DNA from 2 places in the Achromobacter sp. EB05 genome. Region 2 is predicted to be linked to the other one. Evidence: riboswitches for the same ligand, from Rfam matches in the RefSeq annotation. Region 2 holds a riboswitch; the other holds the start of a gene.
What was found. A riboswitch is a leader RNA that binds a small molecule or an ion and turns the genes downstream of it on or off. The one in region 2 is predicted to bind glycine.

Region 1 (14,768 bases), 1.4 Mb from region 2:
GCGCGGACTCCCTGTGGTTAGGGTCTGGACTGACTGTAGTCTTTATTTAGTCCGACCATGAATTGGGGTGGGTCTTATTGTCCCGGGAGAACAATGGTCTTTTTTTGGTGCGTTTGTCCATCGCGGTCATGATCTCCCGGCGTGCCATCTCCTGGCATGGGCTTAAGGCAACGCCACCGCCTGCCTGACGCTCGCCGCCAGCATCTGCGCCGTCGCCGCCGACAGCGTCCATCCCAGATGCCCGTGCCCGGTGTTGTAGAACACGCCCGGCCGCTTACCAGGGCCGACGCGCGGCATCATGTCGGGCATCATCGGCCGCAGGCCGCACCACGGCACCACGCGCGCGGTGCGCACGCCGGGGAAATGGCGGCGGGTCCAGTCCACCAGGGGTTGGATGCGTTCGGCGCGGATGTCCAGGTTGAAGCCGTTGAACTCGGCGGTGCCGGCCACGCGGAAGCGGTCGCCCAGGCGGCTGGTGACGATCTTGGCGGCCTCGTCCAGCAGGCTCACGGTGGGCGCGGCGGCCTGGCTCGCGGCGTCGTCCAGATGCACGCTGATCGAGTAGCCCTTGACCGGGTAGATGTTCAGGCGGTCGCCCAGTTGCCGCGCGAACTGGCGGCTGGCGGCGCCGGCGCAGACCACGATGGCGTCGGCTTCGTGCTGTTCGCGCCGCGCGCCCTCTGCACGCGCGATATCCAGCACGTAGGGCAGGCCGTCGCGGCTGATGGCGCGGATGTCGGCATCCTGTTCGAAACGCACCCCGCGCCGCAGGCACGCCTGCGCCAGGCCGCTGGTGAACTTGTGGATGTCGCCGGTGGCGTCGGACGGCGTGTAGAAGCCGCCGTGGCAGGGCGTTTGCAGCGTCGGCTCGATGCCGCGGATTTCCTCGGGCGTGACGGCGTGCCGCTCCAGCCCGCCTTCGCGCAGCAGCGCGTTGGCGCGGCGCGCGGTCTCGAAGCTGGCGGCGTCATGGTAGATGTGCAGGATGCCGCGGCGCTGCAGGTCGAAGTCGATGCCTTCGTCCACCGCCATGGCGTACAGGTGCTCGCGCGCTTCGATCGCCATGCGGGTGGTGGCGATGGTGTTCTGGCGGTAGTTGCGGATCTGCCCCATGAACTGGGCCAGCCACGAATACTTGTGCCAGCTCGGGCGCGGATTGAGCAGCAGCGGCGCGTCGTGGCGGCCCAGCCAGCGCAGGCCCTTCATGATGGTGGCGGCGCTGTTCCACACTTCGGCATTGCTGGCGGACAGTTGGCCGCCGTTGGCAAAGGACGTCTCCATGGCGGGATAGCGCTGGCGGTCGTAGACGGTGACGTCGTAGCCCAGTTTGCTCAAGGCGTAGGCGGACGTGACGCCGGTGATACCGGCGCCGATGATGGCGATGCGGGGCATGATGGCTCCAGAAGGCGTGGCCACGACCCAACGGCCGTGGCACCCCATCTGTCTCTGTACCTGAGAGCTTCACCCGGGCGCGGCGGCGCGGGTTCCCCTTCGGTGGGCGCCAGGCGCCTCTCTCCAGATTGTCTAGACCGCGCAGTCCTGTTGCCTGAGAGTTTCCGGGGCGGTTGCTCCGTCGGCGCCCGCCACGAGGGCGGGACTCTTCTGCGGGGTTTTGAATCGACGCACCGAGAATAGCCAAAATTCGGCGCGGGCGGGACTCAGGGTTAATACCAGGGGGGCGCCGGATTGGCTCTACACTGGGCGCCGAACCGCCGGCACGCGCCGGCCGGAAAACGAAAGGACGATCCCGCATGCGCGCTCCGGCAATGTTCCGTATTTCCCTGCTGTCCATGACGTTGACGCTGGCCCTGGCCGGCGCCGCCTCGGCCGGCCCGGCCGTCGCGCAAGCGCCCGCCGCCAAGGCAACCACGGCATCGACCTCCGTATCCACGCCCGCATCCTCGCCGGCATCCACCGCCAAGGCATCCGCGACGCCGGCACCCGCGTCCGCCGAGGCCGATCGCGCCACCGCCGCCGTCGACGCCGCCGTGGCCGAGGTCATGCGCGAGTACGGCATCGCCGGCATGGCCATCGGCGTCAGCCGCGACGGCGAGCAGCGCTTCTTCAACTACGGCGACGCCTCGCGCGCGCCGCGCCGCGCGGTCTCCAGCGACACCCTGTTCGAACTGGGGTCGATCAGCAAGACCTTCACCGTCACGCTGGCCGCCTACGCCCAGGCCACGGGCCGCCTGTCGCTCACCGACAGCCCGGCCAAGTGGGTGCCCGAGCTGCAAGGCAGCGAATTCGCCAGGCTGACGCTGGTGAACCTGGCCACGCACACCGCCGGCGGCTTCCCCTTGCAGGTGCCGGACGCGGTGCAGAGCATGGCGCAACTGATGGACTACCTGAAGGCCTGGACCCCGCGGTACGCGCCTGGCACGCGCCGCACCTACGCCAACCCCAGCATCGGTATGCTGGGCGTGGTGGCGGCGCGCGCGCTGGGCGAGCCCTACGTGGTGGCGATGGAGCAGCGGCTGTTTCCCAAGCTGGGCCTGCGCGATACCTACCTGGAAGTGCCGCCGGGCAAGATGCCCGACTACGCCCAGGGCTACGACAAGCAGGATGCGCCGGTGCGCGTGAACCCGGGCGTGCTGGCGGACGAGGCCTATGGCGTGAAGTCCAGCGCCCGCGACATGCTGCGCTTCGTCGAGATCAACCTGGGCACCACGCCGGTCGATGCCACGCTGCAGCGCGCCATCGCCGAGACCCATACCGGCTATTACCAGTTGGGCGCGATGACGCAGGACCTGATCTGGGAACAGTACCGTTACCCGGTGTCGGTGGAAGACCTGGTGCACGGCAATTCCGCCCAGGTCGCGTTCGAGACCCTGCCGGTCAAGGCCCTGCAACCGCCGCTGGCGCCGCAGCAGGCAGTGTGGATCAACAAGACCGGCGCCACCAATGGCTTCGGCGCCTACGTGGCGTTCGTGCCGTCGCGCAAGCTCGGCATCGTGATCCTGGCCAACCGCAACTATCCGAATGAGGCGCGGGTGCGGCTGGCGTTGCGGGTGCTCAAGGCGCTGGCGCCGTGAACGCCGGCGTCGGTCTTTGCCGTAGCGCAAACCCGTCGGACCCGATTCCGCCCTGGCGCGCGCCGCTGCGGCGATAATCGCGCGCATGACCTACCAATTACTCAAAATGCTGCATGTCGCCGCCGTGGTCGCATGGCTGGGCGGCTCCCTGTTCGTGTCGCTGTTCCTGCTGTCGTCGCAGCCGCCCGACAGCGACGAGGCGCCCAAGGAACGCAGGATGCTGGGCGCGCTGCGCCGCTGGACGCTGTTCGTGACCACGCCGGCGATGGTGCTGGCCTGGCTGGTCGGCCTGCACCTGGCCGTGACCTTCGGCTGGTTCGCCATGACCTGGATCTGGATCAAGATCGCGCTGGCGCTGGTCCTGTCGGGCCTGCTGGGCGTGCAGAGCGCGGCCTTGCGCCGCCAGTCGCAGGGCAGCGTGAAACGCGCGCCGCTGGTCGACCTGTACGCGCCGCTCACGGTGGTCGCCGCGGCGGTCATCGTGACGCTGGTGGTGGTCAAGCCGTTCTGAGGCGCCACTTATGCGCCGGCGCCATATCCAAACGCCCCTGTAATAACGACTCAACCAACTATTCGTTCGCGCGCGCAGGGGCCATCCCTAGAATCGTCTCCTCATAACCGTATCGACTGAGAGGCGATTTCCATATGACTCCCCGCACTTACACCGCCCGCGCGGGCACGCTGGCCAAGGCCCTGCTGGGCGCCGTGCTGGCCGCGGCCGCCATGTTCCACGGGCCGGCCTTCTCGGCCGATCCCAAGCCGCTCAAGGTCGGCGTGCGCGGCGGCGTCGACGAACAGATCTGGGAAGTGGTGGCGCAGGTCGCCAAGAAGAACGGCCTGGCCGTCGAGCCGGTGGTCATCACCGGCACCGCCAGCCCCAACGAGGCGCTCAACAACGGCGACCTGGACGCCAACGCGTTCCAGCACATCCCGTTCCTGAACGACCAGATCAAGCAGCGCGGCTACAAACTCGTGTCGGTGGCCAATACGCTGATCTCGCCCATCGCCTTCTATTCGAAGAAATACAAGTCGCTGCAGGCCCTGCCCGAAGGCGCCAAGGTCGGCATCCCCAACGATCCCAGCAACCAGACCCGTGCGCTGGTGATCCTGCGCGACCAGGGCCTGATCACGCTCAAGGACGGCTTCGATCCGGCCACGGGCACCGCGACGCTGGCCGACGTGACCTCCAACCCGCGCAAGCTCGACTTCGTCGAAAGCGCCTCGGTGGTGCTGGCGCGTTCGCTGCCCGACGTCGACACCGCCGCCATCGTCAACAGCTTCGCCTACCAGGCTGGGCTGATCGCCACGCGTGACGGCATCGCGGTGGAGAAGAAAGAGAACAACCCCTACGTCAACATCATCGCCGTGCGCGAGAAAGACAGGAACGCGCCCTGGGTGCCCGAGCTGGTCAAGGCCTATCACTCCGAGGAAGTGCGCCAGTTCATCCTGAGCAAGTACGAAGGCTCGGTGATCCCGGTCTTCTGAGCCGGAACGCGCGGCGGCGCCAGCCGGCGCCGCCGCCATCCTCGCTCGCGGAGCGGCACGCGCCGCCGCGCGGGCGGCTCGGGAACACAGCATGATGCAACACGACATCCCCCTGGCGGATCCGGCCCTGCGGCCCGCCGCCGACGCGGCGCAAGACGCCCACATCGTTTTCGACGGCCTGCAGAAACGCTACCAGGGCCCGCGGGGCACGGTAACGGCGCTGGCCGATATCTCCTTTTCCATCGGGCGCGGCGAGGTGTTCGGCATCATCGGCCGCAGCGGCGCCGGCAAGTCGACGCTGCTGCGCTCGATCAACATGCTGGAGCGGCCCAGCGCCGGCCAGGTGCGGGTCGACGGCGTGGACGTCGGCGGCCTGGACGAAAATGCGCTGGTCGGCCTGCGGCGCCGCATCGGCATGATCTTCCAGCACTTCAACCTGCTGTCGGCCAAGACCGTGGCGCAGAACGTGGCCTTGCCGCTGCGTGTCGCGGGCGTCAAGCCGGCCGAGGCGCGCGCCAAGGTCGACGCGCTGCTGGACCTGGTCGGGTTGCGCGACAAGGCCGACACCTATCCTTCCAAGCTGTCCGGCGGCCAGAAGCAGCGCGTGGGCATCGCCCGCGCCCTGGTGCATGACCCGGAGATCCTGCTGTGCGACGAGGCCACCTCGGCGCTCGACCCCGAAACCACTCAGTCGATCCTGGCGCTGCTGCGCGACATCAACCGCAAGCTGGGCCTGACGGTGGTGCTGATCACGCACGATATGGCGGTGATCCGCGAGGTCTGCCACAAGGTGCTGGTGCTGGACGGCGGCCGCAAGGTCGAGCACGGCGAGGTCTGGCGCGTGTTCGGCAATCCCCAGGCCGATGCCACCCGTGCGTTGCTGCGGCCGTTGCAGCATGACCTGCCGGCCGACCTGGCCGCGCGGCTGGTGCCGGACCTGCAAGGCGGCGCGGGCCTGGCAGTGCTGCGGCTGCGCTTCACCGGGCAGGGCCGTCCCGAGGGCGTCTCGCTGCAGGCGTTGGCGGCGCTGGGGCCGGGCGCGACGCTGTTGCATGGCGGGCTGGACCGCCTGCGCGGCCACGCCCAGGGCAGCCTGCTGGTGTCGGTGCCGGCCGCCGTTCTACAGGAAGAGGCCGCGCGCGCCGCGCTGGTGGCCGATCAGATCGAGGTACTGGGCTATGTCGCTGCCGATGCTGGATAAATACCTGCAGGCCTTCCTGCAGACGCTGACCATGGTGGGCGTGTCCGCGCTCATCGCGATCGCCGCCGGCCTGACGCTGGCGGTGGTGCTGACCGTCACCGCGCCGGGCAACCTGTATCCGCGGCCGCGCCTGAACAAAGCGCTGTCGATCACCGTGAACACGTTCCGCGCCATCCCCTTCATCATCCTGCTGGTGGCGATGCTGCCGTTCACGCGCATGCTGGTCGGCACCACGCTCGGCACCTGGGCCGCGATCGTGCCGCTGTCGGCCAATCTGGTGCCGTTCTTCGCGCGCATCGCCCAGGTCAGCCTGAACGATGTCGACCACGGCCTGGTGGAGGCCGCGCGCGCCATGGGCTGCCGCCGCTGGCACATCGTGCGCCACGTGCTGCTGCCCGAGGCGTTGCCCGGCATCATCGGCGGCATGACCGTCAGCGTCATCGCCATGATCAACGCCTCGGCCATGGCCGGCGCGGTGGGCGCCGGCGGCCTGGGCGACCTGGCCATCCGCTATGGCTACGAACGCTACGAGACCCGCGTGATGTTCGAAGTGATCGTGATCCTGATCGCGCTGGTCTCGATCGTGCAATTCACCGGCGAATGGCTGTCGCGCCGCGCCGACCACAAGCGCTGACGGCGCCGCGCCGTCCGCATCCCCGAGCTGATTCCCGGAGGTATCCATGTCCGACTCGCAACACCACGGCTTCGCCACCCGCGCCATCCACCTGGGCTACGACCCGCTGGACGAGCAGGGCGCGCTGTCGCCGCCGCTCTACCTGACCTCCACCTACACCCAGGACAGCATCGAGGCCTTCGACCGCATTCGCCTCGGCGAACAATCGGGCTACGTCTACGGCCGCACCCGCAACCCGACCCAGGCCCTGCTGGAAGAGCGGCTGGCCTCGCTCGAAGGCGCCGAGGCCGGCGTGGTCACCGCGTCGGGCATGGCGGCGATCTCGGCCACGCTGCTGTCGCTGCTGCAAAGCGGCGACGAGATCGTGGTCGACCAGATCGTCTACGGCACCGCCTTCACGCTGTTCGCGCAGGGGCTGCCGCGCCTGGGCATCAACGCCGTGTTCGCCGATTTCACGCGCCCGGAAGCCGTGGCCGCCGCCATCGGCCCCAAGACCCGCGCGGTCTATTTCGAGACGCCGGCCAACCCCAACCTGCGGCTGGTCGACATCGCCGCCATCTCGGCCATCGCGCGCGGCAAAGGGCTCTTGACCATCGTCGACAACACCTTCGCCACGCCCGTGCTGCAACGGCCGCTGCAACACGGCGCCGACATCGTGCTGCACTCGGCCACCAAGTACCTGGGCGGCCACGGCGACCTGCTCGCCGGCGCGGTGGTCGGCCGCAAGCAGCACATCGACGCGATCCGCCTGCAGGGCCTGCGTTACTTCACCGGCGCGACGCTGTCGCCGTTCACCGCCTTCCTGGTGCTGCGCGGCCTGAAGACGCTGGAATTGCGGGTCGAGCGTCACAGCGAATCGGCATTGAAGGTGGCGAAGTTCCTGCGCGAACACGCGGCGGTGGCCGACGTGTTCTATCCGGGCCTGGCGGGCACGGCCGGCGCCGAGATCGCGCAGCGCCAGCAGGCGGCCGGCGGCGGGCTGGTGGCGTTCGAGTTGAAGGGGGGGCTGGCCGCGGGCCGGCGCCTGCTGAACAGCCTGAAGCTGGCGCGCATCGCTGTCAGCCTGGGCGATCCGGAAACGCTGATCCAGCATCCGGCCACCATGACGCACGCCAGCTATACGGCCGAAGACCGCGAAAAGTATGGCCTGTCGGAAGGCCTGCTGCGCTTGTCGGTCGGGCTGGAAACCGCCGCCGACATCCTGGCCGATCTGAAGCAGGGGCTGGATCAGGCGGGGAGCTGACGCTCGATCGCGCCCGGCCCGCCTTCGCGCCCGGGCGCCGACGACCCGCGTCAGCGCAGCACCGAGGTCAGGCTGTCGAACTGCTGCGATTCCAGCCGCGCGCGTTCCTCGGTCAGTTGGCGCACCGCCAGTTGATGGGCGCGGAACCGGTTCAACAGGCTGTCGCGGTCGAACACGATCTCGTTGTGCTCCACGCGCCACGCGCGGCGGTTGTCGTCGAGCAGATTGATCATCTTCTCGAACTCGTCCAGCGTCTGGCGCTCCAGCTCCCAGTTGCGCGCCAGCGTTGCCTTCTGCTGCGGCCGCGCCTTGATCGCGCCTTCGACCATGCGGTCCTTCTGCTGCTCGCTCAGGTCGAGCGAGCGGATGGTGACGGGCACGTCGGCCAGCAGCCGCCGGTTCTGCTGGCTGTATTTCCGCACCACGCGCTGCGATTGTTCCAGGATCAGCCGGCTTTCCACCATGCCGCGGTCGCGCGCCAGACGGTTGGGGATGAAGAGGTCCGACAGCCGCACCTCGTCCAGTTCCTTCATGTAGGCGCGGTACTGCGCCACCCGCTGTCCCAGGATGATCTTGACGCCGCGCTCGATCTCGCCATACACGCCATGCGCCTTGGGGGTGGCGTCGATGTCCGGCACGTCTCCGGGCGGATGGTCGGGCGCGTTGAGCGCGGCGCGCATCCATTCGCCGGTGCGGCGGATCTCGGCCAGCGCGGTGGCCTTCTGCGTTTCGCGATAGGCCGCGAGGCCGGCCAGGACGGCGGCCGCGGCCGCCAGCAGCAGGCCGGTGGCGAAGGCCGCGCGCATGCGGTGCAACGGCGTGCGAAAGCGCTTGAACAGCGACAGGGCCAGGATCACCAGGGCGGCGGGCAGCACCAGCGCGATGGCGCTGCCGACCGCGCTGCCGACGCGGTAGCCCAGCGACTCGGCGGGGTCCGCGACGCCGTCCGCGCCGTCGGACTTGAAGATCAACAGGAGCAGCCACAACCCGATGTACAGGCCCCAGGTCCATGTCCGCAGGGCGCGGCTGGGTCGTGGGGAACCGCGCGCCGCCGATGTCGCGGACGGCAGCGGCGTGTTGGCGCCTTCCGGGCTCAGGGTGGGTTCTCTACGTGTTTCCACGGCGGGCGGCAGCCACGAAATATTTAGCCGCAGATGTTACCGTGAGGGCTTTTCAGGTGCAATGCGGATCGCGCCGCCAGCCGACCCAGTTGCCTTCGCCCTCGAAGTGATGGATACCGCGTTTGGCCACGGCCAATCCCTCGCGCAGCGCCTGCACGTCCAGTCCCGGCATGTGCCGCAGCAGCGCCGGCGGCAGGGCGGCCAGGTCGAGGTGTTCCTGGCCGAATTCGACCGCCATCGGCGAGCCGTCGTCGCGCACCCGGACGTACCATAGGCCTTCCATGTAAGCGCCGGCCCACGGATCGGGAAACAGCGCCTCGGTGAAGCGGAAACCGAATTCGTCGACGGCCTCCCACGGCCAGAACTGGCGCCGACCGCCCGTCGCTTCGGTGCCCATGGCGCGGGTGAAGCCGCTGTCGTCGAAGCGGATGGTTTCGGCGTAGGGGTCGGGCGGCGCGGGCGGGCCGGCGAACAGCCGTTTGAGCAGGGACCACATGGCGGCAGGGGGCAGTCGAAAGAGGGCAGCGGGCAGTGTAGCGGCGCGGATTGCTGCCGCAATGTTACAAGCATTGATCCACGTCAACGCCCCGCCTCGGCACGCCGGTTAGGGTAGATGTTTTTTCCTGACGGGTCGCCGGCGACTGGCCGGCCGCCGCGGCTCTGACCTCACGCGCAGCAAGGATTGCAACGATGACTGACAAGACCCCGCAAGCTTCCGGATCGCCCGCCGAGAACGACGACGGCGCCACGGCCCCGCGCGCCGCCAAGCGCACCGCCCCGCCGCGCAAGGCCACCCGCTCCGCCGCGGCCGGCAAGCGCACGCCGGCCCCGGCGCGGTCCGCCCGCGGCGCCGAGACGCCCAAGTCCACGCGCGCCGTCCGCGCCGACAAGCCGTCCAAGGTCGTCCAGCCGCCGGCGTCCGCGCCGGCAGCCCCGGCCGGGCTGCCCGCCATCGAACCGGCGATCCAGGCGCGCAAGCGCGTCAATGCGCGGGAAGTCGCCGCGCGCCAGGAGACCTCGTCGGTGTTGGCCGACATCGCCCGCCGCTACCAGATCGGCGAATCGGGCGAAGCCCACGCGGCGCTGCGCTCGGTGATCGAGGAACTGTCGCCGGACGACGCGGTGGCGGTGCACCGCGCGCTGCTCGAAGCCAACGCGCAGGCGCCGGCCGCGCGCCGCAATCCCGACGAGGAGCTGGCGACCGACTGGCGCGAGGGCATCTATCCGTACCGCCACCGCATGCTGCGGCGCAATTACGAAAAGCAGAAATACGCGCTGCAGGTCGAGCTGCTCAAGCTGCAGGCCTGGGTCAAGGCCACCGGACAGCGCGTGGTGATCCTGTTCGAGGGCCGCGACGCGGCGGGCAAGGGCGGCACCATCAAGCGCATGATGGAGCACCTGAATCCGCGCGGCGCGCGCGTGGTGGCGCTGGAGAAGCCGTCCGACACCGAACGCGGCCAGTGGTATTTCCAGCGCTATGTGCAGCATCTGCCCACCGCCGGCGAAATCGTGATGTTCGACCGCTCCTGGTACAACCGCGCCGGCGTCGAGCGCGTGATGGGCTTCTGCTCGCAGGAGGAATACCTGCAGTTCCTGCGCCAGGTGCCCGACTTCGAGCGCCACCTGGTCACCAGCGGCATCCACCTGGTCAAGTTCTGGTTCTCGGTCAGCCAGGAAGAGCAGCGCCGCCGCTTCCTGCAGCGCAAGGTGCATCCGCTCAAGCAATGGAAGCTGAGCCCCGTGGACCTGGCCTCGCTCGACAAGTGGGACGACTACACCCGCGCCAAGGAAGCGATGTTCGCGCACACCGACACGGCCGACGCGCCGTGGATCGTGGTGAAGTCGGATTGCAAGAAGCGCGCGCGCCTGAACGCCATGCGCTATGTGCTCAGCCGCCTGCCGTACGAAGGCAAGAGCGGCGCGCCGGAACTGGCGCTGGATCCGTTGATCGTGGGACGGGCGCTGTAGCGCTGTCGCTTTTTCGTGGCCGGTCCGCCGGGCCGGTCCGGGCCCTGTCGCGGTCGCGTCTCACTTGCCCCGCATCTGGTCGATCAGGCGCCGGTCGCGCTTGGTCGGTCGGCCGGCGGCGATGTCCAGCGCCGGCTCGGGCGCCAGCCGCCGCATCTCGGCCGCGCGTTCGCGCGCGGCGGCGCTTTCCGGGGTTTCCTCATATAGCTGGCGCGCCACCGGCGCCGGGCCGCGCGCGCCGCTGACGGCGACCACGCGCACCTGGATGGGCGGGTCTTCCTTGCGGATGCTGATCACGTCGCCGGGGCCGACCTCGCGCGCCGGTTTGGCGGGCTGGCCGTTGACCTGCACCCGGCCCTTGCCGATTTCGTCCACCGCCAGGCTGCGCGTCTTGTAGAAGCGCGCCGCCCAGAGCCATTTGTCGAGCCGTATCCTGTCCATCGTCATTGCCGTCATCAATCGGGTCGTCAGGCGGACATGATAGCGGTTCGCCTCAGCGCGGCACTTCGCGCAGCAGCGCGGCGAAGGCGCTGGCCGGCAGCGCGCGGCTGAACAGGAAGCCCTGCATCGCGTCGCAGCCTTCCTCGATCAGCATCTGGCGCTGCGCCTCGGTCTCGACGCCCTCGGCCAGCGTGCGCATGCCCAGCGAATGCGCCAGCCGCACCACGCCGCGGATCACGGCGGTGGCGGTCGGCACCTTGCCCAGCGCCCAGACGAACGACTGGTCGATCTTGAGCGTGTCGATCGGCAGCCGCGCCAGGTACGCCAGGCTCGAATAACCCGAGCCGAAGTCATCCAGCGACGCCGATATGCCGGCCTCGCGCAGCGCCGCGAGAATGCCGGAGGCCTTCTCGACGTCGCTCATCAGCGAATTCTCGGTGACTTCCACGTCGAGCAGTGTCGGCGGCACGCCATGCACCTGCGCCAGGCGCACGATGGTGTTGGCCAGGTCGGGCGCCACCAACTGGCGCGCCGACAGGTTGAACGAGATGCGCGGCACCGGCAGGCCCTCGCCCAGCCATTCGCTGATGTGCAGGCAGGTGGCGTTGGCCACCCATTCGGTCAGCGCCGACTCCATCGGCGAATCCAGGATCACGTCCAGGAACGCCGCCGGCGCCAGCAGGCCGCGGGTGGGATGGCGCCAGCGCAGCAACGCCTCGGCGCCGCACAGCGAGCCGTCGTGCATGCTGATCTGCGGCTGGAAGTGCAGCTCGAACTGGTTGTTGGCCAGCGCGCCCTGGATGTCGCCGCGCAGCGACAGGCGCGCGCCCAGCCCCTGCATCAGTTCGCGGTGATACACCCGCACCTGGAAACGGCCGGCCGACTTGGCCGCGTACATCGCCGCGTCGGCATAGTTCAGCAGCATCTCGGCCGATTCGCCGGGCGAGTTCATCAGCGCGATGCCGATGCTGGCGCCCAGCGAGACCGAGCGGCCATGGATGTCGCTCGGGATCGACAGCGCGTTCAGGATCGAATTGGCCAGGGCCTCGGCCGCACGCTCGTTGGTGCCGCGCAGCACCAGCAGGAACTCGTCGCCGCCGACCCGGGCGCAGAAAATCGCGGGCGTGAGGAACTTGCGCAGCCGCTCGGCCACATCGCACAGCAGCAGGTCGCCCTCGGCGTGGCCGAAGGCGTCGTTGACTTCCTTGAAGCGGTCCAGGTCCAGGAACAGCACCGCCAGGGTCGGGCCCTGCGCGGCCAGCGTCCGCTCGGCCTCGGCGATGGCGGCGGACAGCGTGTCCATGCATTGGCGCCGGTTCGGCAGGCCGGTCAGGTAGTCATGGGTGGCCTGGTATCTGAGCTGGGCGGTTTCCTCGCGTTCGCGCGAGACGTCGCGCAACAGGACCGCCAGGCCGTCCTCATGCGCAAAGGCGCGCACCTCGAACCAGCTCGCCAGCGGCGCGTAGTAGCCGATGTGTTGGGCCGGGCGGCCGGTCTGCATGGCGCCGCGGCAGGCATCGTAGTAGCCGGTGCCGACCAGGTCCGGACAACTGTCCCACAGGCCGCGCCCCACCAGGTCCAGCCTGTTGCGCCGCAACAGGCGTTCGGCGGCCGGGTTCAGGTAGCGCACGCGCCATTCGCGATCGAGCGACAGGAAGCCGTCGGCCAGACTGTCGAGCGTGGCGCCGTCGGCGCCGGCCGCGAGGCGGGCGTCGGCGGGCGGGGGAAAGGATGAGGGCTCGTGGCTGTCGTGGTTCATCTCGTCGCGGATTTCCCTGAGCGCGCTTGAAGTGCTGTTGTATCGCATCGGGGAGCCGCCGTAAAACCAAAAAAAGACGCCCCGAGGGGCGTCCAAGACCGGCATTCCGGTTGTCGGGCGGCAGGTCGCCCGGCGGTACTCAATCCAGTTTCAGGTCGGCTTCCTTGACCACGCGCTGCCACTTGGCGATCTCGGCGCGGCGGAACGTGTCCAGTTCGGCGGGGGTGGAGCCGATGGGCTCGGCGCCGATGCCTTCGAGCTGTTCGGCGATCTGCGGGTCCTTCAGCACCTTGGCCAGGGCCTGCGACACCTGGTTGACGATTTCCGGCGGCGTGCCGGCCGGGGCGAACACGGCGTTCCACTCATACGTCTCGTAGCCGGGCACGCCGGATTCGGCGATGGTGGGCAGGTCCGGCGCCGCTTTGGAACGCTCCGAGCCGCCCACGGCGACCGCGCGCAGCTTGCCGTTCTTCACGTGCTGCCAGGCCGAGCCCATGCTGGCGAACATCACCGGCACTTGGCCCGACATGACGTCGATCATGGCCGGGCCGCCGCCCTTGTAGGCGACGTGCTGCAGTTGGGTCTTGGCCAGCAGGTTGAACAGTTCGCCGGCCAGATGCTGGGCCGAGCCGGGGCCGGCCGAGGCGAAATAGACGTGTTCCTTGCTGTCGGGCTGGCCCAGGCGGATCAGGTCGGCCACGGTCTTGACCTCGTACGACGGGGTCACCACCAGCACGTTGGGCACGCGCAACAGCAGCGACACCGGCGCGAACGCGGTCAGGGTGTCGAACTGCATCTTGGAATGCAGCGCGGGGTTCTGCGCGTGGTTGGAGGCGTCCAGCATCAGCGTGTAGCCGTCGGGCTGGGCCTTGGCGACCACGGCGCCGCCGATCATGCCGCCGGCGCCGCCGCGGTTTTCGATGACCACCGGCTGGCCCAGTTCAGCCGCCAGCTTGGGGCCGATCAGGCGGGCCACCACGTCGACCGTGCCGCCGGGCGGGTAGGTCACCACCAGCGTAACGGCGCGCTCGGGGTAGGCGGCGGTTGCCGTGCCGGCGGCGCCGGCCAGCAGGCCGGCGGCAGCCAGCAGGCTGGCGCGGCGCGCGAGGCGTTGGATCAGAGGGGTCATCAGAATTCTCCTTGGAATTGGAACAGCCGCAACGGTGTCTCGGCGAGTACGGCGCGCCGTTGCGTGGGGTCGTCGATCCAGTCGGCCAGCCACCGCATGGACGCGGGGTAGGACGCCAGGTGGCGATGCTCGGTGTGGGGCCAGTCGCTGCCCCACATGAGGCGGGCGGGCGTGTAGGCGTCCAGCAGTTGGCGCGCGGCCTCGCGGCCAGCGCTGGCACAGGCCTCGCCGGTCCAGTTGCGGTAAGGGGCGGACAGCTTGACCCATACCCGGCCGCTGTCGGCCTGCCGCAGCAGGTAGCCGAAGCCGGGGTCGGCCACGCCGAGCGCCGGGTCGGGACGGCCGAAGTGGTCCACCACCACGCGGCAGCCGGCCTGCAGCAGCGCCGGCATGATATCGGCCAGGCGCGCGGCCTGCAGGTGGATCTCGACGTGCCAGCCGAGCGCGTTGACGCGAGCCAGCAATGACTGCCACGGTTGCGTGCGCAGGTCGGGCACGGCCAGGCCGATCAGGTTGAGCCGGATGCCGACCACGCCGGCCGCGGCCAGCGCCCGCAGCGCGGCCTCGTCGATGGCCGTGTCCACCACCGCCACGCCGCGCAGCCGCGCCGGCGCGGCGCGCAGCGCCTCCAGCAGGTGGCTGTTGTCAGTGCCCAGGAAACTGGGCTGCACCAGCACGCCATGCGACAGCCCGTGCGCGTCCAGCAGGCCCAGGTATTGGGCCAGCGGGGCGTCGTAGTCCGGGGTGTGGCGGCG
Region 2 (14,768 bases):
TTACCCCCATATCCCCTGGCTGCCCCTGTTGTTCTATCCTGCGCTGCCGGTGATTGCGGCGGTGGGGCTGTTGTTGTGGCGCCAGTGGCCGCCGGCGCTGACGCTGATCGTGCCGTTCGTGCCGTGGGTCATGGCGCTGGTCGGCGCGGCGATCTGCCTGATGTACCAGCGTTCGCAGACGCTCGCGCTGATGCTCGGCGTGCTGATGGCCGTGGCCATCTGGCCGACGCTGGCCAGCGAGGCGCCGTGGGCGCTGGGGCCCGCGCTGGTGTGGTGGTCGCTGGCCTACACCATCAACGCGCTCTGGCCGGAACGCGCCGGCATGTTGTGGGACCTGGCCGCGCGCATCGCTCTGATGGCGGTGGGCGCCGCGGCCATCGCGCTGGCCGGCAAGGACGGCGCCGGGCAGTGGTTCGGCACGCTCGCCGTGCAGGGCATGCTGGCGCGGCTCGGCATCCCGGCCGAAGCGCTGGCGGCGCTGCTGGTCACCGGCCTGACCTTGACCTTGCTGCTGTTGCGCTATGGCCGTCCGCAGCAGGCTGGCCAATGGCTGGGTTTCGTCTGCATGGCCTGGGCGCTGCCGCGCGGCGGCGCCCATCCCATCGAGCTGGCCGTGATGGCTTCCGCCGCGCTGACATCGCTGTCTATTTCGCTGGCGCACGAGGGTTATCACATGGCCTTCCGCGACGAACTGACCGGGCTGCCGGGCCGCCGCGCGCTCAATGAGCGCCTGCAACGCATGGGCCGCGTCTATACGTTGGCGATGGCCGACGTCGATCACTTCAAGGCGTTCAACGACACCCACGGCCACGACGTCGGCGACCAGGTGCTGCGCATGGTGGCGGCGCAACTGCGCCGGGTGCCGGGCGGCGGCTATGCCTACCGCTACGGCGGCGAGGAATTCACGCTGGTGTTTCCGGGCAAGACCGCCGTCGAGGCCATGCCACACCTGGAAACGGTGCGGCGCGCGATCGAGGCCTACCAGATGCGCCTGCGCGACAAGCCGGCGCGGCCCAAGGCGGACCAGGTCGGCCTGCGCCGGCGCGGCGGCCGCGGACGCAATGTGCGGCCGTTGCGGGTCACGGTCAGCATCGGGGTGGCCGAGCGCGGCGAGACGTTGCGCGCGCCGGACGCCGTCATCAAGGCGGCCGACCAGGCGCTTTACAAGGCCAAGGACGGCGGCCGCAACCAGGTCTGGGCCTACGGTTCCCGACGCCGCGCCGGCGCCGCCTAGCGGCCGGACAGGGCCAGCGCCATCAGTACCTCGTCGTAGAGCTTGCCATTGACGCACAGCGCCTCGCGCTCGAGGCCGTACTCCTCGAAGCCGAGGCTGGCGTACAGCCGGCGCGCCGCCGCGTTGTTGGCGGTGACGCTCAACTGCACCGTGCGCACGCCGCGCATGGCGCCGGCGTGATCGATGGCGGCGCGCATGAGCAGGCGCGCCAGGCCCCGGCCGCGCCACTCGGGCGCTACGTAGACGCTCCAGATATGTGCCTTGTGGCGCATCTTCAGCTTGCGCTGGCGGGTGACGCCGGCGATGCCGGCCAGCGCCGTTTCCGAGAACACACCGAACATCGCGCTGTCGTCCGCCGGCGCGATCCAGCCGCGGATGTCTTCCAGTGTCAGCGTATGTTCCTCTTCGTAACTCGATCCGAACGCTTCCGGAGTCTCGCGCAGGGCGTCCAGGCGCAATTGGCGCAGCGCCTGGGCATCCAGGGGGATCAGACGTCTGACGAGGAGGCCGGATGCGGAGGTCACGGGACGCGGATTGTTGGGAATAAGGTACGGTTGGGGCAGTATAGGCGCCCCGGCTGCCTATAATGGGGCAACGCCGCTTGCGGTTTTCACAAAGGAGCCAACGATGTTCGGTTTCCTCAAGATAAACCATGAGGCCGAGCGCGACGAGGTCCAGGAAGAGTTCGTGGCCCGCGTGGCCCACGCCGCCGAAGATTTCGTCCAGGCCGCCGGTTCCGCCGGAGCCGGGCTCGACTACACACCGTCGAGCGTCCATGCGCTAGACGATGCGCTCGAAGCCGCGCATGTGGGCACATTGCCACTGACTCCCATGCAGACTGTCGGCGCCGCCGCCTACCTCTACGAGGTGGCCCGGCGCGCCCATGGCGGCCTGTACGAGGTCTGCGACGACGAGGACCCGGTGGTGCTGGTCTGCGGCGAGCCCGAGGCCGAGGTCTGCTTCGGCGCCATCGCCAAGGTCGAGCGGCGCATCCGCTACGGCGCCGCCGAGGCCATCCCGCCGTACTTCGACCGCTTCATCGCGGCCCTGGAGGCGGGCGAGGCCCGCACCCTGCGGTAGGGCCGCGCGAGCTTCTCGCGGGAGCCTGGCCGGCGCTCTCCCGGCCGCCCCGCGGCGGCCGCTCGCGGACGCGTTGCAACGGTCTTCGGGAAAACCATAGGGCCTGGAGAAAAACGGCCCTACAATTCGGCCATTCCCGCCGCCGGCGGGAACCTCGCGCCCGCCTGTCATCAGACGGTTTTTCACTAGAAGTACACTCGCGTCCGCCAACCCGGTCCGATTCGCCTTGCCCCCAGGAGCGCCTGCATGAAATTCCGCTTCCCCATCTTCATCATCGACGAGGACTACCGTTCCGAGAACGCGTCCGGTCTGGGTATCCGCGCCCTGTCCGCGGCGATCGAGGCCGAGGGCGTCGAGGTGATCGGGGTGACCAGTTACGGCGACCTGAGTTCGTTCGCCCAGCAGCAGAGCCGTGCCAGCGCCTTCATCCTGTCGATCGACGACGAAGAGTTCGACGTGGATTCGCCCGAGGACGTGGCCAGCGCGATCAAGAACCTGCGCACCTTCATCGGCGAACTGCGCTTCCGCAACGCCGACATCCCCATCTACCTGTACGGCGAGACGCGCACCTCGGAACACATTCCGAACGACATCCTGCGCGAGCTGCACGGCTTCATCCACATGTTCGAGGACACCCCCGAATTCGTGGCGCGCCACATCATCCGCGAAGCGCGCAGCTATGTGGACAGCCTGCCGCCGCCGTTCTTCCGCGAGCTGGTCAAGTATGCGCAGGATGGCTCCTATTCCTGGCACTGCCCCGGCCACTCCGGCGGCGTGGCGTTCCTGAAGAGCCCGGTGGGCCAGATGTTCCACCAGTTCTTCGGCGAGAACATGCTGCGCGCCGACGTCTGCAACGCCGTCGACGAACTGGGCCAGTTGCTGGACCACACCGGCCCGGTGGCCGAGTCCGAACTGAACGCGGCGCGCATCTTCCACGCCGACCACTGCTACTTCGTGACCAACGGCACCTCGACCTCGAACAAGGTGGTGTGGCACGCCAACGTCGCCGCCGGCGACGTGGTGGTGGTGGACCGCAACTGCCACAAGTCGATCCTGCACGCCATCACGATGACGGGCGCGATCCCGGTGTTCCTGCGCCCGACGCGCAACCACCTGGGCATCATCGGCCCGATCCCGCTGGAAGAGTTCCATCCGGACAGCATCCGCAAGAAGATCGAGGCCAACCCGTTCGCGCGCGAAGCCGTGAACAAGAACCCGCGCATCCTGACGCTGACGCAGAGCACCTACGACGGCGTGATCTACAACGTCGAGATGATCAAGGAACACCTGGGCAGCTACGTCGACACGCTGCACTTCGACGAAGCCTGGCTGCCGCACGCCTCGTTCCACGAGTTCTACCAGGACATGCACGCGATCGGCCAGGACCGTCCGCGCAGCAAGGACGCGATGGTGTTCGCGACCCACTCCACGCACAAGCTGCTGGCCGGCATCTCGCAGGCCTCGCAGATCATCGTGCAGGAATCCGAGACCCGCAAGCTGGACCGCAACGTCTTCAACGAAGCCTACCTGATGCACACGTCGACCTCGCCGCAGTACGCGATCATCGCGTCGTGCGACGTGGCCGCGGCCATGATGGAGCCGCCGGGCGGCACCGCGCTGGTCGAGGAAAGCATCCGCGAAGCCATGGACTTCCGCCGCGCCATGCGCAAGGTGGAATCGGAGTTCGGCAAGAACGACTGGTGGTTCAAGGTCTGGGGCCCGAACCGCCTGGTGTCCGAAGGCATCGGCAACCGCGATGAGTGGATCCTGGAGTCGAACGACCACTGGCACGGCTTCGGCGACCTGGCCGAAGGCTTCAACATGCTGGACCCGATCAAGGCCACGGTCATCACGCCGGGGCTGGACATGTCGGGCAGCTTCGGCGAAACCGGGATCCCGGCCGCGCTGGTCTCCAAGTACCTGACCGAGCACGGCGTGGTGGTCGAGAAGACCGGCCTGTATTCGTTCTTCATCCTGTTCACCATCGGCATCACCAAGGGCCGCTGGAACACGCTGCTGACCGCGTTGCAGCAGTTCAAGGACGACTACGACCGCAACCAGCCGCTGTGGCGCATCCTGCCGGACTTCTGCCGCGGCCATCGCCGCTACGAGCGCATGGGCCTGCGCGACCTGTGCCAGCAGATCCACGAGGCCTACCGCGAACGCGACGTGGCCCGCCTGACCACCGAGATGTACCTGAGCGACATGGTGCCGGCGCTCAAGCCGTCCGACGCCTTCGCCCGCATGGCGCACCGCGAGGTCGAGCGCGTGGATATCGACAAGCTGGAAGGCCGCGTCACCGGCGTGCTGCTGACGCCGTATCCTCCGGGCATTCCGCTGCTGATCCCGGGCGAGCGCTTCAACCGCACCATCGTCCAGTACCTGCAGTTCGCGCGCGAGTTCAACGAGCGCTTCCCGGGCTTCGAGACCTACATCCACGGCCTGGCCGACGAAGTGGGTCCGGACGGCGAGAAGCGCTATTACGTTGATTGCCTGATCGAAGACTGATCGGGTCCGGAGTCCTGATGTTCGATGTCGCCGTTCTCGGCGCCGGCGCCGCTGGCATGATGTGTGCCGCGGTCGCCGGTCAGCGCGGCCTGCGCGTGGTGCTGGTGGATCACGCCGAACGGCTGGCCGAGAAGATCCGTATCTCGGGCGGCGGCCGCTGCAACTTCACCAACATCGGCGCGGGGCCCGCCAATTTCCTCTCCGACAACCCGCATTTCTGCCGGTCGGCGTTGGCGGGCTACACGCCGCAGGACTTCCTGGCGCTGCTCAGGCGCCACCGCATCGCCTGGCACGAGAAGCACCGCGGCCAACTGTTCTGCGACGATTCCAGCGAATCCATCATCGAGATGCTGCGCGCCGAATGCGATGCCGGCGGCGTGCAGTGGCGCATGGCTTGCCAGGTGGCCGAGGTTGCCCATGGCGAGGCCGGCTTCGAACTGCGCACCAGCCAGGGCGTGATCCGCGCGGCCAAGCTGGTGGTGGCCACCGGCGGCATGGCGATCCCGCAGTTGGGCGCCACCGATTTTGGCTTGAAGCTGGCGCGCCAGTTCGGCCTGAAGGTGGTCGAGCCGCGGCCGGCGCTGGTGCCGCTGACCTTCGACGCCGCCCACTGGCAGCCGCTGGCCGAGCTGTCCGGCGTGGCGCTGGAGGTCAACCTGGCGACGGGGCAGGGCAAGGCGCGCGGCGAGTTTCTCGAAGACCTGCTGTTCACCCATCGGGGCCTGTCGGGCCCGGCGATCCTGCAGATCTCCAGCTACTGGAAGCCGGGCGAGCCCATCGTCATCGACCTGGCGCCGGGGCGCGACCTGGCGGCCGAACTGCTGGCGGCCAAGTCCGGCAACCGGCAGCAGTTGCACACGGTGCTGGCCGGCCTGTGGCCCAAGCGCCTGGCCGACCGCTGGCTGCAGCTGGCCGAGCAGGGCGGCAAGCCGGGCCTGGCGGCGCTGCGCCTGGCCGATGCGCCCGACAAGACCCTGCGCGCGCTGGCGCAGGACATCCACCAATGGACCCTGGTACCCAGCGGCACCGCCGGCTACAAGAAGGCCGAGGTCATGCGCGGCGGGGTCGATACGCGCGGGCTGGACCAGAAATCGATGCAGGCCCGCGCCACGCCCGGCCTGTACTTCATCGGCGAAACCGTGGACGTCACCGGCTGGCTGGGCGGCTACAACTTCCAGTGGGCCTGGGCCTCCGGCGTGGCCTGCGGCAAGGCGCTCTAGCGGTTCCGGGCGCTGCCCGCGTTCCCCGTGCTCCGGCCACATTCCTTCCCGGGCGCGACGCCCGCTTTGTCCAACGCTTTTCGCGCCGCCGGCGCGGGCACGCTTCGTGCTGCTCGCCAAGGGCTGTCCGGCCCATAGCCTGCCTGCATGACAGGCATTGCAACGTTATCGTTGTCGTATCAAATAAAAATACCTATCATTTGTATTTTCAAAAATAAGACGCTCGCCCTCGTCGGCGGCGTTGCCCGACGGAGATCGCCTTGGCCTACACCCTGCCGCCCCTGCCTTACGCCTACGACGCGCTTGAACCGCACATCGATGCGCTGACGATGGAGATCCACCACGGCAAGCATCACCAGACCTACGTCAACAACCTGAACGCCGCGCTGGAAGGCGCCGGCATCGCCACCGACGAGCCGGTCGACGCCCTGGTGGCGCGCATCGACCAGTTGCCCGAGGCGATCCGCGGCGCGGTGCGCAACAACGGCGGCGGGCATGCCAATCACAGCCTGTTCTGGGCGGTCATGTCGCCGCGCGGCGGCGGCGAGCCCGACGGCGCGCTGGCCCGCGCCATCGATGCCGAGCTGGGCGGCCAGGCAGCCTTCCGCGATACCTTCACCAAGGCCGCGCTGACGCGCTTCGGCAGCGGCTGGGCCTGGCTCAGCGTGACGCCGGACGGCAAGCTGGCAGTGGAAAGCAGCGCCAACCAGGATAGCCCGCTGATGCAGGGCAACACGCCGATCCTGGGGCTGGACGTGTGGGAGCACGCCTACTACCTCAAGTACCAGAACCGCCGTCCGGAATACATCGGCGCCTTCTACAATGTGATCGATTGGTCCGAGGTGGCGCGCCGCTACGCCGTCGCCGTGGGCTGAGCCGGCATCGCGCGAGGGCAGTGGACCATGAACACCTTCAGCCGTCATCGCATCCGGCCCGCGGCCACCAGCGTCAGCGTCTGGACGCTGGCGGTGCTGGTCGCCTGCCTGGGCCTGCACCAGGCGTGGGTCTATTTCGATGCCAATGCGCCGCACGTGGCCGACGCGCTGCTGGGCGGCATGGTCGCCGCCGGCGCCACCGCGGCGGGCACGCTGCCGATCCTGTTCGCGCGCACCATCCCCCAGAAGATGCAGGACAGCATGTTCGGCTTCGGCGCCGGCGTGATGCTGGCGGCCAGCGCGTTCTCGCTGGTGGCGCCTGGCATCGCGGCGGCCGAGTCGCAGGGCGCCGGCCCCTGGGGCGCGGGCCTGACGGTGGGCGCCGCCATCCTGCTGGGCGCGGCGGCGCTGCTGCTGATGGATCGGCTGTTGCCGCACGAGCATTTCATCAAGGGCCGCGAGGGCATCGAGGCGCACCGCCTGCGCCGCGCCTGGCTGTTCGTCTTCGCCATTACGCTGCACAACCTGCCCGAAGGCCTGGCCATCGGCGTCGGCTACGCCGGCAACGATCCGCTGCGGGGCACCGCGCTGGCCACCGGTATCGCCATCCAGGACATCCCCGAAGGATTGGTGGTGGCGGTGGCGCTGATCGCCGCCGGCTACAAGCGCGCGTTCGCGGTGGCGCTGGGCATGCTGTCGGGCCTGGTCGAGCCGGTCGGCGCGGTGCTGGGCGCGGTGGTGGTGGGCTGGTCGGCGGCATTGCTGCCGTGGGGGCTGGGCTTTGCCGCCGGCGCCATGCTGTTCGTGATCAGCCACGAGATCATCCCCGAGTCGCACCGCAAGGGGCACGAGGTCTACGCCACCTGCGGCCTGATGCTGGGCTTCGTGCTGATGATGCTGCTGGACACCGCGCTGGGCTGACACGGGCGCGGCGGCGACCGGCCAGCGTTCACGGATCAACAACGCAATCGCGTTTCGCGGTATGCTTTCGGCGCTGTCACGCATGTTGCGGGAGAGAGCGGCCGTTCGCGGCTGCCGCCGAAGGCGCAATTCGCCCGGAATCGCTCAGGTATCCCATACCGCGCATGCTTGCCCTGTCCCGGTTTTCACCGCGCGGACGCGGCAAAGCAGCACTCTGGAGAGACCTGGCGCCGCTGCCCAATCAGGGACATAGCGAGCAGCCCAGGCGCCGAAGGTGCAAACCCGCCACGCGGGGCAACTCTCAGGCAAAAGGACAGAGGGGCGGAAGATTCAGCCGTTGCGTGGGCGCATCCCGTCCGCCGGCGGCATTCCGTAACCCTGGCAACGCTGCCGCTCCGGAGTACCCGCGCATGTCCGCACCCCTCAAACGCACCCCGCTGGCCGACGAACATATCGCCTCTGGCGCCCGCATGGTCGACTTCGGCGGCTGGGACATGCCCCTGGCCTACGGCTCGCAACTGGAGGAGCACCACGCGGTGCGCCAGGACGCCGGCATGTTCGACGTCTCGCACATGCTCAACGCCGACATCACCGGCCCCGACGCCTACGCCTTCCTGCAGCGCCTGGTGGCCAACGACGTCGCCAAGCTGACCGTGCCCGGCAAGGCGCTCTACACCTGCATGCTGAACCCGCAGGGCGGCGTCATCGACGACCTGATCGTGTATTTCTTCGCCGCCGATGAATGGCGCGTGGTGGTCAACGCCGGCACCGCCGACAAGGACATGGCCTGGATGCAGCGCGTCAGGCAGGCCGGCAAGTTCGACGTCACCATCACGCCGCGCCGCGACCTGGCCATGATCGCCGTGCAGGGCCCCAACGCCCGCGCCAAGGTCTGGGCCGCGCGCCCCGCCTGGCAGGCCGCCAGCGAGCCGCTGACCCCGTTCGTGGCCGCCCGCGTCGGCGACGACACGCTGGTCGCGCGCACCGGCTACACCGGCGAAGACGGCTTCGAAATCGTGCTGCCCGCCGCCGAGGCGGTGCAACTGTGGCGCGACCTGGCGGCCCAGGGTGTGCGCCCGGCCGGCCTGGGCGCGCGCGACACGCTGCGCCTGGAAGCCGGCATGAACCTCTACGGCCAGGACATGGACGAACTGACCCAGCCCGGCGAAGCCGCGCTGACCTGGACGGTTTCCCTGAAGAACCCCGAGCGCCGCTTCATCGGCCGCGACGCGCTGGAGCAGTTCGCCACGCCCGCCGCCTTCGTCGGCCTGAAGCTGCAGGAACGTGGCGTGATGCGTGCCCACATGGCGGTGCGCGCCAAGAACGGCACGGGCGAACTCACCAGCGGCACCATGTCGCCGACGCTGGGCGTGTCGATCGGCTTTGCCCGCCTGCCGCAAGGCGTGGTCGCGGGCGACACGGTCGAGGTCGACATCCGCGGCAAGTGGGTGCCCGCCCTGGTCTGCAAGCTGCCGTTTGTCCGTAACGGCAAAGCCGTCGAACACTCGTAAACTCGAAGCTTCGCGCCGCAGGCCCGCCCCTTTTGGGGCGCAGGCCGCCGGCGCGAGGCGCGCAACACCATTTCCTTATCCGAATCCCCCCAGGAGTTCCCATGAGTCTGCCCACCGATCGCAAGTACACCGAGTCCCATGAATGGGTCAAAGCCGAAGGCGACGTGTTCGTCGTCGGCATCACCGATACCGCCCAGGACCAACTGGGTGACCTGGTCTTCGTCGGCGACGTCAAGGTCGGCGCCAAGCTGAACGCGGGCGAGACCGCCGGCGTGGTCGAGTCGGTCAAGGCCGCCTCCGACATCTACGCGCCCGTGGCCGGCGAAATCGTCGCGTTCAACGACGAGCTGGAAAGCAACCCCAACCTGATCAACGAATCGGCCTTCACCGCCTGGATCTTCAAGATCAAGCCGGTCAACGCCGCCGATGCCGACAAGCTGCTGGACGCCGCCGGCTACGAAGCCGTCGCCAACGGCTAAGCCGGCCGGGGCGGGCGCGGCGCTGGCGCCGCCGCCCGTCCATGCATCACCGTCCGTCCCCCCCGACGACACCGCCATCCCGAGATCCCCCATGTCGCGCGCCCTAGACACCCACACCGACTTCATCCCCCGCCACATCGGCCCCTCCGACGCCGATCAGGCCGCCATGCTTGCCGCCATCGGCAGCCCCAGCCTGGACGCCCTGATCGAAGAAGTCGTGCCGCCCAAGATCCGCAGCCAGGCGCCGCTGGCGCTGCCGCCGTCGCGCAGCGAAGCCGACGTGCTGGCCGAACTGAAGCAGATCGCCGGCCGCAACAAGGTCTACCGCAACTACATCGGCCAGGGGTACTACGGCACGCAGACGCCCAACGTGGTGTTGCGCAACATTCTCGAGAATCCCGCCTGGTACACGGCCTACACGCCGTACCAGCCCGAGATCTCGCAGGGTCGCCTGGAGGCCCTGCTGAACTACCAGACCATGGTCGCCGACCTGACCGGGCTGGACATCTCCAACGCCTCGCTGCTCGATGAAAGCACCGCCGCCGCCGAAGCCATGACGCTGGCGCGCCGCAGCGCCAAGTCGCAAAGCCCGGTGTTCTTCATCTCGCGCCACGTGCATCCGCAGACCATCGAGGTCGTGCGCACGCGCGCCGAGGGCCTGGACATCGAGATCGCCGTCGGCGACGAGGCCGATGGCCTGCCGGAGTGCTTCGGCGTGCTGCTGCAGTACCCGCACAGCACCGGCTCGGTGGCCGACTACCGCAAGCTGGCCGAGACCGCCCACGCGCAGGGCGCGGTGGTGGCCGTGGCCACCGACCTGCTGGCGCTGGCGCTGCTGGCCGCGCCCGGCGAATGGGGCGCGGACATCGCCATCGGTTCGGCCCAGCGCTTCGGCGTGCCGTTCGGCTTCGGCGGCCCGCACGCCGGCTTCATGGCCTGCAAGGACGCCTTCAAGCGCAACATGGCCGGCCGTCTGGTCGGCGTGTCCAAGGACGCCCAGGGCAACCCGGCGATGCGCCTGGCGCTGCAGACGCGCGAACAGCACATCCGCCGCGAGAAGGCCACCTCGAACATCTGCACCGCGCAGGTGCTGCTGGCCGTGATGGCCGGCATGTACGCCGTCTGGCACGGCCCGGCCGGCATCCGCCGCATCGCCGAGCGCGTGCAGCGCTACACCGCCATCCTGCGCGCCGAACTCGGCAAGCTGGGCATCAAGGTCGCCAACGACACCTTCTTCGACACGCTGCTGCTGGAAACCGGCCCGGCCACGCCCGCCATCATCACGGCCGCCGAGTGCGAGCACATCAACCTGCGCCGTGTCGACGGCGCGCGCCTGGCCGTGTCGCTGGACGAGACCGTCACCGCCGCCGACCTGCAGGCGCTGGTGAACGTGTTCGCCGCCGGCCTGGAACGCGACGACGTCGAACTGGACATCGACGCGCTGGACGCCAAGGCGGCCGGCGGCATCCCCGCCGCGGTGGCGCGTGAAAGCGCCATCCTCAAGCATCCGGTGTTCTCCAGCGTGCAGTCGGAAACCGACATGCTGCGCTACCTGCGCAAGCTCGCCGACAAGGACTTGGCGCTGGACCGCACCATGATCCCGCTGGGCTCCTGCACCATGAAGCTGAACGCCACGGCCGAGATGATCCCCATCACCTGGCCCGAGTTCGCGCTGGTGCATCCGTTCGCGCCCGCCTCGCAGAGCAAGGGCTATGACGAGCTGATCACGCGCCTGTCGGCCGCGCTGTGCGAGATCACCGGCTACGACAACATCAGCCTGCAGCCCAACTCGGGCGCGCAGGGCGAATACGCCGGCCTGCTGGCGATCCGCGGCTACCACCAGGCCAACGGCCAGCACCAGCGCAACGTCTGCCTGATTCCGTCGTCGGCCCACGGCACCAACCCCGCGTCGGCGCAACTGGCCGGCATGGACGTGGTGGTGGTGGCCTCCGACGCCAACGGCAACGTCGACCTGGGCGACCTGCGCGCCAAGATCGAACAGGTCGGCGACAAGCTGGCCGCGCTGATGATCACCTACCCGTCCACGCACGGCGTGTTCGAGGAAGCCGTGACCGAGATCTGCGACCTGGTGCACCAGGCCGGCGGCCAGGTGTACCTGGACGGCGCCAACATGAACGCCATGGTCGGCGTGGCCAAGCCGGGCAAGTTCGGCTCGGACGTGTCGCACCTGAACCTGCACAAGACCTTCTGCATCCCGCACGGCGGCGGCGGCCCGGGCGTCGGTCCGGTGGCGGTGCGCGCGCACCTCGCGCCGTACCTGCCCGGCGTGGTGAACGAGCAGGGCAAGCTGCCCGGCGAAGCCAAGGTCGGCCCGGTCTCGGCCGCGCCGTTCGGTTCGGCCGGCATCCTGCCGATCCCGTTCGTGTACATCGCGCTGATGGGCGCCGACGGCCTGCGCCGCGCCACCGAAGTCGCGATCCTGAACGCCAACTACATCGCCACCCGCCTGCGCGGCCACTACCCGGTGCTGTACGCGGGCCGCAACGGCCGCGTGGCGCACGAGTGCATCCTGGACGTGCGTCCGCTCAAGGAAACCAGCGGCATCAGCGCCGAGGACATCGCCAAGCGCCTGATGGACTACGGCTTCCATGCCCCCACCATGAGCTTCCCGGTGGCCGGCACGCTGATGGTCGAGCCGACCGAATCCGAAGGCGTGGCCGAGCTGGACCGCTTCATCGAGGCGATGATCTCGATCCGCGAGGAAATCGCCCAGGTCGAGCGCGGCGAACGCGATCGCGAGGACAACGTCCTGAAGAACGCGCCGCACACCGCGCAGATGCTGCTGGCCGAGGAATGGCTGCACGACTACCCGCGCCAGCAGGCCGCCTACCCGGTGGCTTCGCTGCGCGAGGCCAAGTACTGGCCGCCGGTGGCGCGCGTGGACAACGCCTATGGCGACCGCAACCTGGTTTGCGCCTGCCTGCCGGTCGAAGCCTACGCCTGATGCCGCGTGACGGCCCGCCCCTTGGGGCGGGTCATCGAGGCTTGCCTGGCGACAGGCAAAAAAAACCCCCATCGCACGATGGGGGTTTTGCTTTTTCGCGGCCGTCTTACTTCCTGGCCGGCGCCGCCGTGATGGCGGTGGCGAATTCCTCGGTGATGCTGAAGTAGGTGTTCAGCAGGATCTGCAGGTTTTTCTTGCCGATGCCGCCTTCGGCGTTCATGTCCATCTGCAGCACGGCCTGGTTCTTGTCGTCCAGGTAAGCGCGGGTCCAGCGGTACTCCTGGTTCCAGGCGTTGATGGCCTTGAGCGTGGCCGGCTTCTTGCTGGCGTAGGTGGCGGTGGCGACCAGGTCGTAGCACTTCTCGGAGAAGTCATTGCACAGGAATTCCAGGCGCAGGTCGGTGGCGCCGGAATTGCTGGCGTCCAGGATCAGCACCGGACCTTCATCGCCGTCGGTCTTGCGGGTGGTGTAGCCCATGTCTTCCAGCATATGGACGACCATGTCGACGTCGAACTCATTGACCACGTCGGCGTTGCTGGTCGCGGCCATTTCGTCGTCCATGGCGGTGGCGCCGGCGGCCGGTTCGGCTTCTTCCTCGTCATCGTCCATCGCGCTGTTCATGCCGGTCGCGCCCAGCAGGCCCGAGAACAGTTCGTCGGCGGGAATCTTCTTGCCGTTCAGGTCGCCCATGCCGTCGGCGAAGTGGAACTTGCCGACGATGTTGTCGCCGTCGTTCTTGCCGACGTTGAACATCTCGGCCATACCGGACATGCTGCGGATGTTGTCGGCGGCCTCGGCTTCGGCCTTGTCGGCGGGCATGCCGTCCTTCTTGATGGCGTACTGCACCATCAGGTCCTGCACCATCGGCTTGGAGATCACCAGCGTGGCGTCGATCTGCTTGATGGCCTTGACCACGATTTCCTGCGGCGTCAGGTCCTTGACGTTGGGAGGATTGGCCAGGTCCAGCGTGACGTTCAGCTTGCTTTCGCCCTTGGCGGTCTTCCAGCTGATCGGGTCGATGCTGAACGACGGATTGCCGGCCAGCAGCTTGCCGGCGTTATCCAGCAGCACCTGGAACTGTTCGTCGTTCAGGCCCTCGTCGTGGGCATCGGCCATGTATTGACGCATCAGCTGGTTGTAGGTATCGGACAGCTGCTTGACCGCGGCGCCGTCCAGCCGGGCCAGCTTGATGACGGCCTGGCCGTTGCCCAGCGGCACGTCGTTGACGTTGATGTCGCCGGTCTGGTAGGCGGCCTGGATGTTGATGTTCTTGTCGTCCTCGGCCAGCTTGACGGTGTAGCTGAAGTTGTCGAGGATCACCTTGGCGTCGGCGTCCGGCTTGATGACTTCGATGCGCTTGATCTTGATGCCCGAGTCGCCGACCGACAGGCCGAACTTGCCCATGCGGCTGTCGACGTCCATGGTCAGGCCGGACATCGCCATCTTGATCGGATCGCTGCCCTTGGTGCCGTCCACCGCCAGCGTGTCGGTCTTGGCATTGGCGGTGATGGCGGCCAGTCCGCGGTCGAACGTGCCGGTGATTTCCATGCCGCTGAAATCGACCGAATTGCCCTCATGCGTCACCTTCACCGGCGCGATGCGGGCGGTCGATGCCGTGCTGCCGCCAAAGCTGACCATGGCATCGGTGACCAGGGGCGAGACGTCCTTGGTCAGCTCGAACACCGGCTTGACGTTGTCCGTCTTGGCCATTTCGGCGTGGACGAAAGCCAGCTTGGGCGCGATGGCGCCGCGCGCCAGCGCGCTCTTGGGGAACGGGCCGTGCTCGATTTGGGCATCGAATTCCAGCATGCCGTCCGGCATGTCGCTCAGGCTCTTGTCGCTCTTGACGAACGACACGCCGTAGCGCGCCTGCGTCGAGAACAGGCCGCGCTCGTATTTGATCTGGTCGATGCGCAGGCCGAACAAAGGCGTGATCTTGGCCAGCTTCTCGTTGGCCTCGGCCAGGCGGCGCTG

Region 1: it holds a riboswitch for glycine, as region 2 does, so the genes downstream of both, AAID08_RS18680 (D-amino acid dehydrogenase) here and gcvT (glycine cleavage system aminomethyltransferase GcvT) in region 2, are expected to answer to the same signal.

Annotation. Positions count from the first base shown of each region.
Region 1 is NZ_CP155917.1:4,102,521-4,117,288, reverse strand. It holds gene AAID08_RS18680 (D-amino acid dehydrogenase) at 163-1,392, opposite strand; glycine riboswitch at 1,437-1,523, opposite strand; glycine riboswitch at 1,525-1,615, opposite strand; gene ampC (class C beta-lactamase) at 1,752-3,032, shown strand; gene AAID08_RS18670 (CopD family protein) at 3,118-3,543, shown strand; gene AAID08_RS18665 (MetQ/NlpA family ABC transporter substrate-binding protein) at 3,678-4,517, shown strand; gene AAID08_RS18660 (methionine ABC transporter ATP-binding protein) at 4,609-5,718, shown strand; gene AAID08_RS18655 (methionine ABC transporter permease) at 5,696-6,352, shown strand; gene AAID08_RS18650 (trans-sulfuration enzyme family protein) at 6,399-7,595, shown strand; gene AAID08_RS18645 (hypothetical protein) at 7,646-8,716, opposite strand; gene AAID08_RS18640 (hypothetical protein) at 8,769-9,212, opposite strand; gene ppk2 (polyphosphate kinase 2) at 9,407-10,684, shown strand; gene AAID08_RS18630 (RNA-binding S4 domain-containing protein) at 10,745-11,125, opposite strand; gene AAID08_RS18625 (bifunctional diguanylate cyclase/phosphodiesterase) at 11,178-12,884, opposite strand; gene AAID08_RS18620 (tripartite tricarboxylate transporter substrate binding protein) at 13,024-14,013, opposite strand; gene AAID08_RS18615 (amidohydrolase family protein) at 14,013-14,768, opposite strand, start outside.
Region 2 is NZ_CP155917.1:5,522,727-5,537,494, reverse strand. It holds gene AAID08_RS25250 (diguanylate cyclase) at 1-1,234, shown strand, start outside; gene AAID08_RS25245 (GNAT family N-acetyltransferase) at 1,231-1,758, opposite strand; gene AAID08_RS25240 (hypothetical protein) at 1,862-2,314, shown strand; gene AAID08_RS25235 (arginine/lysine/ornithine decarboxylase) at 2,561-4,822, shown strand; gene AAID08_RS25230 (NAD(P)/FAD-dependent oxidoreductase) at 4,840-6,042, shown strand; gene AAID08_RS25225 (superoxide dismutase) at 6,303-6,917, shown strand; gene AAID08_RS25220 (ZIP family metal transporter) at 6,945-7,838, shown strand; glycine riboswitch at 7,917-8,009, shown strand; glycine riboswitch at 8,043-8,165, shown strand; gene gcvT (glycine cleavage system aminomethyltransferase GcvT) at 8,249-9,349, shown strand; gene gcvH (glycine cleavage system protein GcvH) at 9,451-9,828, shown strand; gene gcvP (aminomethyl-transferring glycine dehydrogenase) at 9,920-12,793, shown strand; gene AAID08_RS25200 (DUF945 family protein) at 12,900-14,768, opposite strand, start outside.